Regions from separate parts of the Niveispirillum sp. BGYR6 genome, predicted to be linked through region 3. Evidence: riboswitches for the same ligand, from Rfam matches in the RefSeq annotation. Region 3 holds a riboswitch; each other region holds the start of a gene.
What was found. Region 3 has a riboswitch for thiamine pyrophosphate ahead of thiC (phosphomethylpyrimidine synthase ThiC). Riboswitches for the same ligand answer to the same signal wherever they lie in the genome.
Positions count from the first base shown of each region.

Region 1: another riboswitch for thiamine pyrophosphate. It lies ahead of PCJ49_RS10145 (ABC transporter ATP-binding protein); the one in region 3 lies ahead of thiC (phosphomethylpyrimidine synthase ThiC).
Region 2: another riboswitch for thiamine pyrophosphate. It lies ahead of thiO (glycine oxidase ThiO); the one in region 3 lies ahead of thiC (phosphomethylpyrimidine synthase ThiC).

Region 1 is NZ_JANLNL010000003.1:414,271-420,519, reverse strand. It holds gene PCJ49_RS10150 (acetoin utilization protein AcuC) at 1-1,029, opposite strand, end outside; TPP riboswitch at 1,147-1,252, shown strand; gene PCJ49_RS10145 (ABC transporter ATP-binding protein) at 1,248-2,018, shown strand; gene PCJ49_RS10140 (ABC transporter permease) at 2,015-2,773, shown strand; gene PCJ49_RS10135 (ABC transporter substrate-binding protein) at 2,779-3,723, shown strand; gene PCJ49_RS10130 (methyl-accepting chemotaxis protein) at 3,774-5,867, opposite strand; gene aat (leucyl/phenylalanyl-tRNA--protein transferase) at 6,129-6,249, shown strand, end outside.
Region 2 is NZ_JANLNL010000011.1:172,866-179,114, reverse strand. It holds gene metK (methionine adenosyltransferase) at 1-422, shown strand, start outside; gene PCJ49_RS20290 (tRNA (guanine(46)-N(7))-methyltransferase TrmB) at 521-1,234, shown strand; gene PCJ49_RS20285 (methyl-accepting chemotaxis protein) at 1,426-3,114, shown strand; TPP riboswitch at 3,279-3,387, shown strand; gene thiO (glycine oxidase ThiO) at 3,383-4,540, shown strand; gene thiS (sulfur carrier protein ThiS) at 4,553-4,756, shown strand; gene PCJ49_RS20270 (thiazole synthase) at 4,758-5,549, shown strand; gene PCJ49_RS20265 (thiamine phosphate synthase) at 5,546-6,172, shown strand; gene PCJ49_RS20260 (COX15/CtaA family protein) at 6,245-6,249, shown strand, end outside.
Region 3 is NZ_JANLNL010000009.1:67,465-73,713, forward strand. It holds gene pyrC (dihydroorotase) at 1-799, opposite strand, end outside; gene PCJ49_RS17835 (transporter substrate-binding domain-containing protein) at 1,032-1,871, shown strand; TPP riboswitch at 1,921-2,049, shown strand; gene thiC (phosphomethylpyrimidine synthase ThiC) at 2,122-3,972, shown strand; gene PCJ49_RS17845 (hypothetical protein) at 4,024-5,550, opposite strand; gene PCJ49_RS17850 (aspartate-semialdehyde dehydrogenase) at 5,707-6,249, opposite strand, start outside.

The DNA of each region.
Region 1 (6,249 bases), on a different contig from region 3:
CGGTGTCAGCGGCGTGCCGGCCGGATCAATCCCGCACAGCACCGCCCAGATGCCGGCCCAGGCCCGCCCCACCGACCAGGGGTTATAGCCGCCGCCGCCCACCACCAAGGTACGCGGTGCCAACCCCAACAGTTCCGATACCGCGTGCCAGAGCGCGCGGTTGGAGAGGCTGAGACGGGACAGCGGATCGTCCGCCAGCGCATCCGCCCCGGTCTGGATAACCATGGCCTGCGGACGGAAGGCGCACGCCAGCGGGATCAGCGCCTCTTCCACCAGATAGCGCAGCTCGCTGTCATGGAAGCCGGCGGGAACCGGCAGGTTGCGGGCCATGCCGCCGGCCCGATCCTCCAGCTTGCCCGTATAGGGCCAGCGCCCGCCTTCATGGATGGAGACGGTCAGCACCCGTTCGTCATCATGAAAAGCATCCTGCACCCCATCACCATGATGGGCGTCCAGATCGATATAAAGGATGCGGTCCAGCCCCTGATCCAGCAGGGACAGGATGCCCAGCACGGGGGCATTGAAGAAACAGAAACCACTGGCCCGGCCGGGCCGGGCATGGTGGGTGCCGCTGGCCGGGCTATAGACGACACCGCCATCGCGCAGCAGCTCAGCCGCCTGGATGGCGGCACCCACGGCGATGGCGGGACGGCGATACATTTCCGGGAAGACCGGGTTTTCCAGCTTGCCCAGCCCGTAACGCTGGGCGGTCTCCAGATCGACCCGCTGGTCGCGCTCCGCCTGCTGCACCGCCGCGATATAATCGCGCTCGTGAAAGCGGGCGAGCTGCGCCTCTGTCGCCATCGGGCTGTCCAGATAGCGGGATTCGTCCAGCCAGCCCATGGCGCGGGCCAGATCCATCGCCACCGTCACCCGGGGGATCGACAGGGGGTGTTTCTTGCCATAGCTGGAATGGCGATAAATCTCCCCACCCAGAAACAACGGACGCAACGCCGCCGAGGGTTTCGGCAGCGGTTCGGGCGCGGCATCAACAGCCGCAGGCGGGGCGACGGGTGCATCCAGCATCATGGGCATAATCCTATGCTGCGCCGCCGCAGGATGACAATGGTGGCCGTTACCCTGCCGCCTAGGCCTAGCCCATCGTTCAAGTCGCTTGTTCCCCTGTCACGGCAATGCAATAACCCAACATTCACTGGGGGGAGCCGATGGGCGGCTGAGAGGTTCCGTGCCGGAACGACCCCTGGAACCTGATCCGGCCAAGACCGGCGTAGGGACAGTGAGACAAGATGCCGCCGGGCGCCGATCCGCATTCTCCCCCCTCTCCCGCCATCCAGATCCGTCAGGCAAGCCTGGAACTGGGCGGACGTCTGCTGTTCGACGGGCTGGAACTGCACGTGCCGGCGGGCCGATTCTGTTGTCTGCTGGGCCCCAGCGGGGTGGGCAAGACCACGTTACTGCGGCTGGTGGCCGGGCTGTCGGCCCCTCAGGGCCGGACAAGCATCAACGCCGATGATGGCCAGCCGCTGGCCGGTCGCATCGCCTGGATGGGGCAGCAGGATCTGCTGCTGCCCTGGGCCAGCGTGCTGGACAATGTGATGATCGGCATCCGCTTGCGCGGGGGCCGGCCTGACAGCGCCGTGCAGGCGCGGGCCTTGTATCTGCTGCAACAGGTGGGGCTGGAAGACCGCGCCAGCGACCGGCCGGCCGCCCTGTCCGGCGGGATGCGCCAGCGGGTGGCCCTGGCCCGCACCCTGTTTGAAGATCGGCCAATCGTGTTGATGGACGAGCCTTTTTCCGCCCTGGACGCCCTGACAAGGCTGCGCCTGGGCGGGTTGGCCGCCCGGCTGCTGGCAGGTCGCACCGTCCTGATGGTGACGCATGACCCGATGGAGGCGTTGCGCCTGGGCCATCAGGTGCTGGTGCTGACGGGGCTGCCGGCCAGCCTGTCGGCCCCGATCACCCCCCCGGATGCCCCGCCGCGCCCGCCCGACCTGCCGGAACTGCTGCATTTGCAAGGACGGCTGCTGGCCGAACTGGCGCGGGAGGTCGGGCCATGAAGGCGGCCTTGCGCGCGCTGATCACCTTTGCCGGCCTGCTGCTGGCCTGGGCTTTCCTGGTCCGCTGGGCGGAACTGCCACATTACATCTTGCCCGGGCCGGATCGGGTGGCCGCCCGGCTCTGGTCCGACCGGGCGCTGCTGGCCGATCATGCGTTGATGACCCTGGCGGAGGTGGTACTGGGCCTGTTGCTGGGGACGGTGTGCGGGGTGCTGGCGGCCCTGGCGTTGATGGCCTCCACCGTGGCACGGCGCTGGCTGCTGCCGCTGCTGCTGGTCAGCCAGGCCGTGCCCGTCTTCGCCATTGCCCCGTTGCTGGTGCTGTGGCTGGGCTATGGCATGGCGTCCAAGGTGGCGATGGCGACGCTGATCATTTTCTTCCCCGTCACCGCCGCCTTTTACGATGGTCTGCGCCGGACCGATCCCGGCTGGCTGGATCTGGCACGCACCATGGGCGCCAGCCCCTGGATGCTGCTGCGCCATATCCGGGGGCCCGCCGCCCTGCCCGCCCTGGGGGCCGGGCTGCGCGTGGCCGCCGCTGTTGCCCCCATCGGGGCGGTGGTGGGGGAATGGGTAGGGGCGTCTTCCGGGCTGGGCTATCTGATGCTGCACGCCACCGCGCGGGTTCAGACCGACCTGACCTTTGCCGCCCTGTTCCTGTTGGCCCTGCTGGCTGTCGCCCTGTGGCTGCTGGTTGATCTTCTGCTGCGCCGGGCCCTGCCCTGGCTTCCCGATTCCCACGGTTTTGAAGGATGAGAACGATGCGACACTGGTTGCGCGGGGCGGCGATGGCCGCCGCCCTTTCCCTGGCCGCCCTGCCCGCCATGGCGCAGGATAAGATGACCGTGCTGCTGGACTGGTTCGTCAATCCGGACCATGGGCCGCTCTATGTCGCCCAGGAAATGGGCTACTTCAAGGATGCCGGTCTGGCGGTGGAGATGATCGCGCCGGCCGATCCCAATGATCCACCGCGTCTGGTCGCCGCCGGTCGTGGCGATGTCGCCATTTCCTATCAGCCGCAACTGCATTTGCAGGTGGATGCCGGCCTGCCGGTGGTGCGCATCGGCACCCTGGTGGCGACGCCGCTGAACAGCATCATCGCCCTGAAGGACGGGCCGGTGAAAAGCCTGAAGGATCTGAAGGGCAAGAAGGTCGGCTTCTCCGTCGGCGGGTTCGAGGATGCGCTGCTGGGGGCCATGCTGGAAAAGCACGGGCTGTCGCTGAAGGATGTGACGCTGGTGAACGTCAATTTCTCCCTGTCGCCGGCCTTGTTCGCGGGGCAGGTGGATGCCATCGTCGGCGGCTTTCGCAATTTCGAACTGAACCAGATGGCGATCGAGGGCAAGCCCGGCCGCGCCTTCTTCCCCGAAGAGGAAGGGGTGCCGGCCTATGATGAATTGATCTTCATCGCCGCCCGCGACCGTGCCAATGATCCGCGTCTGGGCCGTTTCCTGGACGCGGTGGAGCGTGGCACCGCCTATATGATCAACCACCCGGATGAAGCCTGGGCCCTGTTCATCAAGGGCCGCCCGGACCTGGATACCGACCTGAACAAGCGGGCCTGGCGTGACAGCCTGCCGCGCTTTGCCCACAGCCCCCGCGCCCTGGACCGTGCCCGCTATGCCCGCTTCGCCAATTTCCTGAAGGAGCGCGGGCTGGTGAAGACAACCCCGGACGTGGCGAGCTACGCGGTGGAATTGAAGTAACCGTATTCACGACAGGGGGCGGCGATCACCGCCGCCCCCCTTCCCTCTTCTCAAGCTGCCTGCGCCAGAATGGCCCCCAGACGGGAGCGCAGTGACTCCATTTCATCGGTCACCTGACGCGCCTTGTTCGCCAGATTATCCGCCAATGTCCGTGTCTCACTGGCATCGGCCGCCACAGTCTGGATGCGGTCAGACACTTCAATCGTGCCGCCAGCGGCGTTGGCGGCGCTGTGGCTGATGCTCTCCGTGGCGCTGCCCTGTTCCGTCACAGCAGCGGTGATGGCGCCCGCGATCTCATCAATGCGGGCAATCACCTCGTGCAATTGATGGATATCACCAATCACCCGTTCAGTGGCACGCTGCACGGCCGTGATCTGGGAACTGATCTCTTCCGTGGCCTGCCCCGTCTGGGTGGAAAGGTTTTTCACCTCTGCCGCGACCACAGCGAAACCACGACCGGCCTCACCAGCCCGTGCCGCCTCGATGGTGGCATTCAACGCCAGCAGGTTGGTCTGGCCGGAAATATCGCCGATCAGTTGGGCCGCCTGGCCGATATTCTGCGCCGCGTCGGCCAGTTGCGCGATCATGGCGCGGGTTTGTGCACCACGGGCCACCGCCTCATGCACCATATCCGCCACTTCGGTCACTTGCCGGCCGATTTCGCGGGATGAAGTGGCCAGTTCCTCCGTGGCAGCGGCCACCGTCTGCACATTGTTGGTGGCATCCTGGGCCGCACCGGCCACACCCTGGCTCTGTTCCCCGGTGCGCTGGGCGGCGGAATTCATCTTGCCGGCCAGATCGGAAATGCCTGCCGCCTCGGCCAGCACCACTTCAACGCGGCGCGTCACCTCCTGCTCCAACGCCTGGGCCAGACCGCCCAGCCGGTCGGCGAAGGCCTGCTTATGCGCACGTTCACGTTCCTGCTCTTCTACCTTCAGCCGGTCCATCTCTTCCGCATTGACGCGGAAGACATCGATGGCGCGGGCCATGTCACCGATCTCATCACGGCGGGCAGTGCCGGGGATGAAGGACAGCCGTTCACCCCGGGCCAATGTTTCCATGGCCCGTTCAATCTGCGCCAGCGGCCCGGTGATCGACCGTACCAGCAGCAGGGAAAGGCCGCAGAACATGGCCACCAGGGTACCGCCGATCAGCAGCGTCATACGCTGGGTCTGACGGCGGATGGTGGCCTCCGCCGCACGGGCCTGCTCCAGCCCGGCGGTGGTGAAGGTAAACAGCTCATCGATCAGCGGCGTCGTTTCAGCCACCACCTGGGCAAAGGCGCTGATCGCATTGCGCTGCGCCGTCGTCGCGTCGGCCAATGCCACCATATCCTGGCGATATTTACGCGACAGCGTGTCGATGGCCGTCTTGGTTTCCGGGTCCAGCTTGGATTCGGGAATGAAGAAGGAGAATTCGTTGAAGGCCTTGCGATGCTGGCCCAGATACTTGTCCTCCCCCGTCAGCAGGAAGGATTTCTCGGCATTACGCATCTCTGCCATGCCGATGAACAGCTCAGCCGCCTGGGCCGCTGGCCATTTCTTCAATTCGGTTTCGGTTGCCGTCACCGATTTGAACATCTGGCCGCGCAAGCCGTCCTCGTCGGTGAAGCCCACCGCGCGGGTGGCATCATCCACCTTGTTGAAGGCGTCGGCCAGCACCACCAGCTTGGCCTGGATGGCTTTGACCGTGTCAGCCTTGTCCGTCGCGGCAGGGTGGGCGGCGATGCGGGCGGCCGCCTCCTTCACCTTGGCCAGACTGGTGCGGAAGGCTTCCCCCTCGGCGGGGATACGTTCCCGCAGGAAGCGCGTGGCATGAAGCTGCAAGGCCGTGGTCTGGCGGTTCAGTTCGGCCGCCGTTTCGGCCACCACGGACAAACCTGTCATGCGGTCAGAGGCATCGCCCCGCCGTGCATCGCCCAGCAGGAACAGGCCCGCCGTCATTGTCACGGTTAACAGGGCCGCCCCCACCAGCAGACCGATACGGGTGACGATGGACAGCTGGGCCAAAACCCCGCCTTCCCCACCATCACCCCCACCTTCGCCCTTGCCGCGCAGCTTCTGCCACAATTCACCCAGGCCCCAACGCCCGGTCCCCGTTTCCAAATCGGCATTCAACGGGGCGGTCAGCGTAACATCGGTCATGCCAGTATCCCGGTGTCTGGAATTTATTTAAAATCCAACACATACGTGAGGCGCAGCGGCCGATAGCGGCACTGTTTCCACAACGCCCCACCGGCCTGTCCTGAAGTGATATGGGCCGCCGATATAAAGTCTGTGGGTCAGTTTTATTAATTTTGGGTGACGCTCGCTTTAGCTGCAAAATCACGTTTGCATATTCACCAGCGCCCATAGAGTTGTTAATCTGTATCCCCGCCGCCTTGGTGGAAGTTTTGCCAGGACATCATGGTCATTCTGACACCGGAATTATTGTTAAGGGCTTATGCCAATGGGGTTTTCCCGATGGCGGAGAATGCCCGTTCCACCGATTTGATGTGGTTTGACCCGCCGCATCGGGGGATTCTGC
Region 2 (6,249 bases), on a different contig from region 3:
TGGACACCTATGGCGGGGCCGCCCCGCATGGTGGCGGCGCCTTCTCCGGCAAGGATCCGACCAAGGTTGACCGTTCCGCCGCCTATGCCGCGCGCTATCTGGCCAAGAACGTCGTTGCCGCCGGTCTGGCCGACAAGTGCACCATCCAGCTCAGCTACGCCATCGGCGTGTCGCACCCGCTGTCGGTCTATATCGACACGGCCGGTACCGGCCGCGTGGATGAGGACAAGCTGTCCGACGTGCTGCGCCAGCTGATGAACCTGAGCCCCCGTGGCATCCGCGAGCATCTGAAGCTGAACCGCGCCATCTATGCCCGCACCGCTGCTTACGGCCATTTCGGCCGCGAGCCGGAGGCCGATGGCGGCTTCAGCTGGGAGAAGACCGATCTGGTCGCCGATCTGAAGTCTGCCTTCGGCGCCTGATCCAGGCCCTGCCAAAGTACCCGCGACCGGCCCGCCCTCACCGGCGGGCCGTTTGCCATTTTTCGATACCCCGATCCAAAACCGGTTGATCCAGCACCATGTCCACCCAGAACCCCGACGACATCCCCCACCGCAAGGTTCTTTACGGCCGTCGCCATGGCCGGCCCCTGCGCAAGGGCCGGCTGGAGGTGCTGGACAATCTGCTGCCGACGATAAAGCTGGAAGCGCCCAAGGATGGCAGCAGGCTGGATGTCTCCGGCCTGTTCGACCAGCCGATGCGCGACCTGTGGTTTGAGGTCGGGTTCGGCGGCGGTGAACATCTGGCCTGGCACGCGGAACGCAACCCCGACATCGGCTTCATCGGCTGCGAGCCGTTCATCAACGGCGTCTCCTCTCTGCTGAAACATATCGAGCAGGGCGGGCAGCGGAATATCCGCGTAGTGCCCGATGATGCCCGCCCCATTTTGGATGCCCTGCCCGACGCCTCGGTCGGCCGGGCCTTCGTGCTGTTCCCAGATCCGTGGCCCAAGGCCCGCCATGCCTTCCGCCGCTTCATCGGTCCGGACAACCTGCCACGCCTGTCCCGTGTGCTGAAGGATGGGGCGGAACTGCGCATGGCGTCGGACGATATGCAGCTGGCCCGCTGGATGTTGGAACATACCTGGCGCCATGCCGATTTCGAATGGATGGCAGAAGGCCCAGCCGATTGGCGCACGCGCCCTGAAGATTGGCCCGCAACCCGCTATGAACAGAAAATGCTGACCGGCTGCCGCCCTGTTTTCCTGCGGTTTCGCCGCCGGCCCCGCCAATGACATCGGTTACCTGATCAGGAAACCAATAATCCAGTAACAAAATCAATCAATTCTGAAGAGGGTTGTAGTCGATACAACCATAACCCTCTGCATATCTGTTCAAAATTGGGGATCATGGCATCCTGGCAACATTAGGCAGAGACGCAGATATAGCGTCACGATCTATCCAAAAGTTGTCAGGAGAAAAAGCCATGTTGAATTTTCGCGATATGGGAATTGCCATCAAGGTCAACTTGGCCGTGGCGTTTCTGGCCCTTGTCGCGGTGACCATGGTTGTACTGGGGTTGCAAGCCCTGTCCGTTTACCAAAAAGAGGTGGAGCGGATGGGGGAAGCCAGCAAGCGTGCCGTTCTCTCTGAACAGATCAACGGTCTGATCAATGCCGTGGTGATGGATAGCCGTGGCATCTACATGGCCCGTGACGTCGCTGAGCTGGAGAAATTCGCAAAGACCATGACCACCAGCCTGGAAACGCTGAACAAGCGGTTAACTGCCTATGAGGCGGTGATCGATCCGGCGGTGGAAAAGGACATGCGCGACGCCATCGCCAAGGGCCGGGAATTCATCCGCTTCCGCACCGACATGATGGAAGCGGGCCGTCAGGGTGGGGCCGATGCCGCCCGCACCATTGGCGACAATGACGCCAACCGCGCCAACCGCAAAGCCTTCAACGATGTGATGATCAAGCTGTCGCAGCAGCAGGTGGCTTATGTGGAAAGCACCATTGATGAGCTGGATGCCTTTGCTGATACCGAACGCAATCTGATGCTGATCATTGCCGCTATTGGTATTTTCACAGCGGTCAGCTTCGCCACCTGGATGGTGTCGCGCCAGGTGACCAAACCTTTGACCCGTGTGACCGCCACGGTCCAGACCCTTGCCGGCGGCGATTATGAAGCCACCGTGCCGGAAACTGGCCGTGGGGATGAAATCGGCCATATCGCCAAGGCGCTGGACGTGTTCAAGGCCGGGCTGCTGGATGGGCGTCGTCTGGCCGCCGAACAGCAGGCCGAACAGATCGCCAAGGAACAGCGCCGCCAGCAGCTGGAACGCATGACCAGCGATTTTGCCGGCAAGCTGGGGCAGGTTTCCGCCGCCTTGGCCGCCTCTGCCCAGGATATGCGCGATAGCGCCCAGGGCTTGACCGCCGCCGCCACGGCCGCCGCCGGGCAAGCATCGGAAGTGGCCCAGGCATCCAACGAATCGGCCGGCAGTGTGCAGGGCGTGGCCGCCGCCACCGAACAGATCAACGCCTCCATCGCCGAAATCGCCCGGCAGGTGGTGGAGGTGAATAATGTCACCCGCGCCGCCGTGGAAGATGCCACCGAAACCACCCGCACCATGGATGGGCTGCAGGGTGCCGCCACCCGGATTGAAGAAGTGGTGACGCTGATCCAGGGCATCGCCGCGCAAACCAACCTGCTGGCGCTGAACGCCACCATTGAGGCGGCGCGCGCCGGGGAGGCCGGCAAGGGCTTCGCCGTGGTGGCCAGCGAAGTCAAGACCCTGGCGACCCAGACCGGCAGGGCGACGGAGGACATTGCCGCCCAGGTTGCCAGCATCCAGCGGGAAACCGGGGCCGCCGTCAGCGCCATCAACCGCATTGCCTACACGATCGACAAGATCGGGGAGATCACCACGGCGCTCGCCGCCGCCATTGAGGAACAGCAGGCCAGCACCAACGAGATCGCCCGCCGGGTGCAGGATGTGGCCAATGGCACCCAGGCCGTCTGCAACGCCGTGCAGGGGGTCAGCGAGGCCGCCGCCAATACCGGTGGGGCCGCCAGTTCGGTGCATGGCACGGCATCCGACGTGACGCGCCAGTCCGAGGTGCTGAATGTGGAAGTGGACAAGTTCGTCAAAACCCTGATCGCGGCGTAATGCCGCCGGGGGCTGGGGCAGCAGAACCCCACTCCAGCCCCCGGAAACGCAGCCTTTCCAACCCCGTCCGGGCAACCGGGCGGGGTTTTCCATTTGTGCCAAGCATGGGTGACGGCCATGTCCGGGCCTTGCTTTCGCCCTGTGACAGGCCCATGACTCTTCTTATCGTCAATCTGGGGTGCCGTGGCCGGTGAATGCATCGGCACGGCTGAGATCATACCCATCGAACCTGATCCGGGTCATGCCGGCGAAGGGAGGATGTTTAGCCATGTCCCTCACCATGTCTTCATCACAACCGCGCGTCGCCCTCATCGGCGGCGGCATCATCGGGCTGGCCATTGGCTGGCGGCTGGCGCTGGCCGGCGCGTCGGTCGATATTTTTGAACGCGACGCCGCTGCCGGCCAGCGGGCCAGCCGTGCCGCCGCCGGGATGCTGGCCGCCGCCGTGGAGGCGGAGCCGGGCGAACAGCCCTTGCTGCCGCTCTGCCTGGCCAGCCGGGAAATGTGGCCCGACTTCGCCGCCGAACTGGAAGCGGCCAGCGGCCTGCCCGTCGGCCTGCGCCGCGAAGGCACCATGGTGGTGGCGCTGACCCGCGACGATGTCGAAACGCTGCGCAGCAATTACGAGTTCCAGCGCGGGCTGGGGCTGGAGATCCACTGGCTGACCGGTGCCCAGGCCAAGGAGCGGGAGCCCTTCCTGAACCCGCGCACGGCCGCCGCCGTTTATTCCCCCCGCGATGGGCAGGTGGATAACCGTCTGGCCACAGCGGCGCTGCGCGTGGCCCTGGCCCGGGCCGGCGGACGCCTGCATGAAGGCACACCAGTGACGGGGCTGGAGATCAGCGCCGGCCGCGTTACCGGCGTGCAACTGGGCGACCGGGTGCAGGCGGCGGACAAGGTGGTGCTGGCGGCGGGGGCCTGGTCGCGCCTGCTGCCCGGCCTGCCCGCCCCGCCACCGGTGCGCCCGGTAAAGGGGCAGATGCTGTCCATCGCCATGGACCCGGCCGCCCCGCTGTTGAACCATGTCGTCTGGGGCCCCAAATGCTATCTGGTGCCGCGCGCCGACGGCACGCTGATCGTCGGTGCCACGACGGAGGAAAAGGGCTTTGACGAGCAGATGACGGCGGGCGGCGTGCTGGCCCTGCTGGAGGCCGCTTGGCGTACCCTGCCGGGGATCGAGGAACTGCCGATCCGGGAAATGTGGAATGGCCTGCGCCCCGGCTGCCGCGACGATGCGCCCATCCTGGGCTGGGCCGAGGGGGTGGAGGGGCTGGCGCTGGCCACCGGTCACCACCGTAACGGCATTCTGCTGGCCCCGGTGACCGCCCATACCATTGCCGATCTGGTCTTGACCGGCAAACTGGACGAAAAGATCGCCGGCTTCGGTGCCGCGCGCTTCGCCCGCCCCGGTGCGGCGGCCGCCTGAACTGGGAAAGAGATGATGATCAATGTGAATGGCAAGGATCGCCAGCCGGCGGATTATGCGCTGACATCCATCATGGCGGCGGACGGGATCGACCCGCAGGCGCGCGGCATCGCCGTGGCGCTGAACGGTACGGTGCTGCCGCGCGCCCGCTGGGCCGACACGGTGCTGTCCCCCGGCGACAAGGTTGAAATCGTCAAGGTTCTGCAGGGCGGCTGACATGAATCACAATCCCCTTCTTTCCGCCGATCCGCTGAAGATCGGCGGCAAAAGTTTCGCGTCGCGCCTGTTCCTGGGCAGTGCCGGCTATCCCAACCAGCAGGTCTTCCTGGACAGCCTGGCGGCGTCGGGGGCGGAAATCCTCACCGTTTCGGTGCGCCGGGCCGATCTGACCGGCTATGGCGAGGGGTTGCTGGATCTGGTGGCCGGCAAGGTCTGGCTGCTGCCCAACACGGCCGGCTGCGCCACGGTGAAGGATGCCGTGCTGACCGCGCAATTGGCGCGCGAAGCCATGGACACCAACTGGATCAAGCTGGAACTGATCGGCGACCGCGAAACCCTGTACCCGGATGTGGAACAGTTGCTGCGTGCCGCCGATGAACTGGTGCGCGACGGTTTCACCGTGCTGCCCTATTGCACCGACGATCCGGTGGTCTGTCAGCGGCTGGCCGATCTGGGCTGTGCGGCGGTGATGCCGCTGGGGGCCCCCATCGGCACGGGGCTGGGCATTCTGAACCCCTATAATATCGAACATATCTGCCGCACCAGTGCCGTGCCGGTGGTGCTGGATGCCGGCATCGGCACGGCCAGCGATGCCGCCCTGGCCATGGAACTGGGCTGTGATGCCGTGCTGTTGAACACGGCCGTCTCCAAAAGCACCGATCCGGTGCGCATGGCCGCCGCCATGCGGGCCGGCGTGGAAGGCGGGCGGCTGGCCCGGCTGGCCGGTCGCATCCCCAAGCGTCACCGGGCCGAAGCCTCCAGCCCCGAACTGGGGTTGATCGGCGGGTGAGCCAGCGCCGGCCCCTGCCCTGCCTGCCCCTGCTGCTGATCACCGACCGCCACCAGACCGACGATCTGGTGGCGACGGTGCGGGCGGCGGTGGCCGCCGGCTGCCGTTGGGTCTCCCTGCGGGAAAAGGATTTGCCGCTGGCCGACCAGCAGGCATTGCTGGACCAGCTCCGCCCGCTGCTCTGTGCCGTGGGCGGGGTGATGATGGTGCATGGGAATGTCGATCTCGCCCGGCAATGCCGGGGCCTGCATCTGCCGGCGGGCGGCGATGTGGCGGCCGCCCGCGCCGCCCTGGGGCCGCAAGCCTTGATCGGAATTTCCTGCCATCATCCGGCGGAACTGAAAGCGGCGGCAGCGGCGGGGGCGGATTACGCCACGCTCAGCCCGATTTTCCCCAGCGCCTCGAAACCCGGTTACGGCCCCGCCCTGGGGCCGGCGGCGTTGGCGGACGCGCCTTTGCCGGTGCTGGCCCTGGGCGGGGTGGGGCCGGATAATCTGGCCGCTTGCCGGAAAGCCGGTGCCGCCGGGGCCGCCCTGATGGGCGGGCCGATGCGCCAACCGGAACAGATGGCAGGGTTGGCCACCATCTGGCGGGGTATCGACGATAAAATGCCGCTGGCATAGGGTTTGACGATCGCGCGCGATGGGTCCATATCGGCTTGCTACAAAGCCGTTTTCCCAGCGACAGGCCCGACCTTGAC
Region 3 (6,249 bases):
CACAGGCACTTTCCTTGGCCCCGATCGGGTGCGGCGCGCTGTCGGTGCCGAAGAAGAACCAGGGTTCCCCCGACGTGGCGGCGGCGCGCAGGGCGAGGCGATGCTTTTCCCGCTTGGCGATGGGCAGGCAATAGAGATGCGGGCGGATGCCGCCGACAAAAATGCTGGACCGGTTGATCATCAGATGATGTGCGGTGATGGTGGCGGCCAGCTTGCCGCCCGGCCCATGTTGGCGCACCACGGCCACGCCCTCTTCCGTGGTGATATGTTCCAGCACGATTTTCAGGTCCGGGTGCCGGCCCATCAGCTTGGGCAGCACCGTGTCGATGAACACCGCCTCGCGGTCGAAAATATCGACGCTCTGGTCCGTCACCTCGCCATGCACCAGCAGCGGCATACCGATCTTGGCCATCCGGTCCAGCACCGGGGCCACCTTGTCGAAATCGGTGACGCCATGGGCGGAATTGGTGGTGGCGTGGGCGGGGTAGAGCTTCACTGCCGTGAACACGCCCTTGGCATGGCCGGCTTCGATATCATCCGCATCGGTGCCATCGGTCAGGTAAGCCGTCATCAGCGGGCGGAAATGGCTGCCGGCGGGCAGCGCTGCCAGGATTTCATCCCGGTAAATCTCTGCGCGTGCCGTATCCACCACCGGCGGGGCCAGGTTCGGCATCACGATGGCGCGGCCCAATTGGGCGGCACTGTGCGGCAGCACCGCCTTCAGCATGGCCCCGGTGCGCAGATGCAGGTGCCAGTCATCGGGGCGGCGCAGGGTGATACGCTGGGGCTGATCGGTCATGGCGGCGCTTGCATCCTTGGGTGGGCGGGCTGGCGATGTTTAGGGCGGATGGATCGCCGGCTCAAGCGCCGCCACGGAAGGACGGGTTTGCAGTGACGGAACGGCGGCGGGGGGAGCAGGCCCGCGCCGGGGCTAAATTCCGGTCACCCTTATTGACCAGCTACTTACACATGCTTACGCTGCAACTTTAAGGCGCGTATCGGGGGGTGGGCGTTTGGATGACGGGGGGAAGATGCGCCTTCCTGTCCGGCGGGGCCGGGTTTGCATGGCGGTGGTGCTGATCTGTGCGGCCGTGCTGCTTGGCCCGCACGGTCGCCCTTCCATGGCCTCGTCCACCCCGCCCCAGGGGGGCGGGCTGGGGAATACCGTCCGGCTGGTCTGCGGTCCGCTGCCCTATGTGTCCGATGGGGAGCGGTGTGACAGCGGCATCGGCGCGGAGCTGGCCCGCCGCGCCTGCCAGGATGCCGGCCTTTCCTGCCAATTCGAACAATTCCCCTGGCCCCGCGCGCAAAAGGAAATTGAAACCGGGCAGGCCGATATTCTGATCGGCCCCTATTTCACGCCGGATCGCGCACGCTGGATGGTGTTTTCCAGCGATTATTTCTATGTCGACCAGATCAGCCTGTTCCGGCTGCAAAGGGCAGATGGGGGAGCCCCCCCACCGTCCGGCAGAATCGGCGTTCCCTTGGGGTGGGCGGTGCTGGATGGCTTGTCCAGCCTCACCGGGGCGCAGGTGGAACCGGTGCGCAATGTCGATATCGCCTTTAACCTGCTGACAAATGGCCGGCTGGACGGGGTGGTTGCCCATGCGCGCGCTGTGGCGCGGTTTCAGCAGTCCCGTCCCTCCCTGCGTTTTGAGCCCTATGGCCCCACGCTTTCAGAGCAGCGTTCCTATATGGGCTATGGCATCGCCTTTGCCTCCACCCCGGTCCGCACGGCGTTCGAGGCGGCCTATACAGCCCTGTTGGCCAGCCCGTTCTATGCCGACCTGCTGGCCCGTCACCGCCCCATGGAAGGCATGGTGACGGAAGTGGCGGCCCGCGCCCATCAGTTTGTGCCATCCGGCCCCTGACCGGCCCCACCCATCTGCTTGACAGGGCCCAGGCAATTCTTCACTTTCCGAACCGTCCAAGGGGAGCCCCGGCAAGGGGCTGAGATACCGCTATGGTGCCGTTCAACCGGCATTGGCGCGGGAACCCTTAGAACCTGATCCGGGTCGTACCGGCGTAGGGATGGGATTCATATAGGGGCCTTATATCTGCCCCGCCTATGAGAGCCGCCACGCGCGCTGCCCGGATCTCCATCATTCGAGGGAGGTCCAGATGCCAGATAGTCTTTCCATTCCCCAGGATTTCAGCGTCACCACCGGGCCCTTGCCGGCCAGCCGCAAGGTGCATGTGCCGGGCACGCTGTTTCCCGATATTCGCGTTGCCATGCGGGAAATCGACCTGTCGCCCAGCGCCAACGAGGCGCCGGTGCGCGTCTATGATCCGTCCGGCCCCTATACCGATCCGGCCGTGAAGACCGATATCCGCAAGGGTTTGGCCGAACTGCGCCGCGCCTGGATCGAAGGCCGCGGCGATGTGGAGGCCTATGCGGGACGGGAGGTGAAGCCGGAGGATAATGGTCTTCGCGTGGGCCAGGAAAGCCCCGTGCCCCTGTTCGACCGTGCCAGCCGCCAGCCGCTGCGTGCCAAGCCGGGCCGCAATGTCAGCCAGATGCATTATGCCAAGGCCGGCATCATCACGCCCGAAATGGAATATGTCGCCATCCGGGAAAATCTGGGCCGCGCCAAGCTGGCCCAGCAGGCCGCCCGCGATGGGGAGGATTTCGGCGCGTCGATCCCCGATTATGTGACGCCGGAATTTGTGCGCGATGAGATCGCCCGTGGCCGCGCCATCATCCCCAACAATATCAACCACCCGGAAACCGAACCGATGATCATCGGGCGGAATTTCCTGGTGAAGATCAACGCCAATATCGGCAATTCCGCCGTCACCTCCTCCGTCGCGGACGAGGTGGATAAGCTGGTCTGGGCCACCCGCTGGGGGGCCGATACGGTGATGGACCTGTCCACCGGCCGCAATATCCACACGATCCGCGAATGGATCATCCGTAATTCCCCCGTGCCCATCGGCACCGTGCCGATCTATCAGGCGCTGGAAAAGGTCAATGGCAAGGCCGAAGACCTGACCTGGGAAATCTTCCGCGACACGCTGATCGAGCAGGCCGAACAGGGCGTGGATTATTTCACCATCCATGCCGGGGTGCGCCTGCCCTATATCCCGCTGACGGCCAAGCGCGTGACCGGCATTGTCAGCCGGGGCGGCTCCATCATGGCGAAATGGTGCCTGGCCCATCACAAGGAAAACTTCCTCTACACGCATTTTGAGGAAATCTGCGAGATCATGAAGGCGTATGATATCGCCTTCTCCCTGGGTGACGGCTTGCGCCCCGGCTCCATCGCCGATGCCAATGACCGCGCCCAGTTCGCGGAGCTGGAAACGCTGGGCGAGCTGACCCAGATCGCCTGGAAGCATGATGTGCAGGTGATGATCGAGGGGCCGGGCCATGTGCCCATGCACAAGATCAAGGCCAATATGGACAAGCAATTGGCCCATTGCGGTGAGGCCCCCTTCTACACGCTGGGGCCGCTGACCACGGATATCGCGCCGGGTTACGATCATATCACCAGCGGCATCGGCGCGGCGATGATCGGCTGGTTCGGCACGGCCATGCTTTGCTATGTCACGCCCAAGGAACATCTGGGTCTGCCCGACCGCGATGATGTGAAGGTGGGCGTGATCACCTATAAGCTGGCCGCCCATGCCGCTGATCTGGCCAAGGGCCATCCGGGTGCACAGGAACGTGACGACGCCCTGTCACGCGCCCGGTTTGAATTCCGCTGGCGCGACCAGTTCAACCTGTCGCTGGACCCGGAAACGGCGGAGAAGTACCACGACCAGACCCTGCCAGCAGAAGGGGCCAAGCTGGCGCATTTCTGTTCCATGTGCGGGCCGAAATTCTGCTCCATGAAGATCACGCAGGAAGTGCGTGATTATGCAGCGGCGCAAGAGGCCGAAGCCGGCATGGCGGAAATGTCGGTGGCGTTCAAGGAGAAGGGCGGGCAGGTCTATCTGTCCGACCGACCGGTGCCCGACGATCATCACTGACGTTGGGGGCAAGAACGGGCGGCAGGGTAACCTGCCGCCCGTCTCTTATCCTTAATTATTCTGCTTCGCCTGCTGTGAGCCCACCACATCGGCGATGGACCAGAGGAAGTCAGCCTGCACCGTGCCGTTATAGAGCGGGTCGTTACGGCCGATCCAGAAGTTGGTGGTGTAGTAATTCTGTGCGCCCGGCGCCATGGCCACGGTTGCCATAGCATGGCAGGTCATGCAGTTGGTTTGCACACCCACCTGCCCGACCCAGGCCACCTTGGTGGTGGGGTCGATCACCGGCACCTTCACCCCGAACACGGCCCCATTAAAGCCCGACTCCAGGTAAGGATTATAGCCGATCACCGGCTTGCCGACATTATTGCCGCCATCCACCGGCTGGTTGGGGGCGATCATCTGATAGGCGAAGCTGGCCGCATAATGGGCCGGCGCACCCTTCAGCTGACCCAGCGGACGGGCGGCCGCGACGGCCTTGTCGCTGGGGGTGGGCGGATTGGCCGGATCGGGCGTCCAGAAGAAGGTCTGCCAGGTCCATTCCGCGATCTCGCGGGAGGTGACATGCATGGCCACCAGGATCAGCGTGTCGCCGACCGCCACATCCAGCCCGTCCACCTTCAACTGGGGCAGATTGTCGGCGGTGACGGGAATATTGACGAAATCACCCAGCCCATAGGTGCTGTCCGGGGTTGGCACCTTACAGCTGGCATCGGTGCCCTTGGCGGCCGACGGGCCTTTGTTCTGAATATCGACATAGACACAACCGGCATTCCAACTCTCCTCGGGGAAGCCGTCGTCAATGATAGTTTGCGTCACTTCCGGCGTGCCGGGCCAGGCCGGCATGGCGTAGTAACGCCCATTGATCAGGTGCCCGCCATTTTTGGAGATCACCTTGTAGACCGGCTTCAGGGAAACCGCGGTGTTGGGAAAAACCGGGATTTCCTTCTGGTTCTGGGCGTACAGCGCCTTGAAGGTCGACAGCTTGAACAGCCCGCCTTGCAGAATCCACTGAGAGGCATCTGGGCTGTAGGAGACGGTTTCAAACACCTTGGCATCCGGCGTGGTGGGCGTCGTCCCGTTGGCCGGGGCGGGGACGGGCGCCGCCTCGGCTGCGGTGGATGTCGCTGCCTTGACGGCCTTGTCCAGCGTGGTCCTGATGCCGAACTTCAGGTGCTGGGACACCGGCCCCAGCGACAATTGCCGGGGGGCGGGCTTCTGCTTGGCCGCCTTTTCACCATTGGCCGCCACCGACTCCACGGTCAAGGCCTCCAACTCCTGCTTGGACTTCCAGGTCAGATAGACCGGGGCGTTTTTCAGGCCGAAGGCGGATTGGCCGCTGGGCATGTTCAGCGATGTCCACAGCCCCCAGCCATGCAGATAGATATTCGACGATTTCGCGGGCTGGTTGTTCACCCAGCCCAGAATCACCGGCTCCGGCTCCGGGAAATTATAGCCGGGAATATTCGGGTTGGGCAGCGTAACCCCAAACGGGGTATCGGCGGCACCGACCGGCAAGGCAAACGCCATCATTACCGGCAGCAGCACGCTGCCCAGCTTGAGACGAGAGATAGACATGAGGAACCTCTCTCCTGGAATGTTTTATTATGCGGAGAGCGTAGCCTGTAAAACTTTTAAGTGCAACCAATTTACACCAATAAGTAGTTTTCATCATAATTCCCACAAGGGGGCGGTGCCAGGCCGCCCCCTTGCCACCCCTACGGATCGGGCGGATCAGCCCACCAGCCGCTGCAGGATCTGCACCGCATTCAGTGCGGCCCCCTTCAGCAACTGGTCGCCGGCCAGCAGCAACGCCACGGAACGGCCGGACGGGTCGCCAATGTCGCGGCGGATGCGGCCCACCAGCACATCGCCCTGGCCCGATGCCTCGTTGGGCATGGGGAAATGGTTGGCGGCCCAGTCATCCACCAGCCGCACGCCGGGAGCATCGGCCAGCAGGGCCTTCACCGCCTCCGGCGACACCACCTCTTCAAACTCCACGCTGATGGCCATGGTGTGGGCGCGCAGCACCGGCACGCGCATACAGGTGATGGAAATCGCCAGATCGGGGCGGGCCAGGATCTTACGCGTCTCCTCCACCACCTTTTCCTCTTCGCCATTATAGCCGGTATCAGGGTTGATGCCGGCATCATGGCTGAACAGGTTGAAGGCATAGGGGTGCTTCATCACCCGCGGCGGATAGGCTTCCCCGGCCAGATAGGCTGCGGTGGCGGCGCGCAATTCCTCCATCGCCGCCGCCCCGGCCCCGCTGGAGGC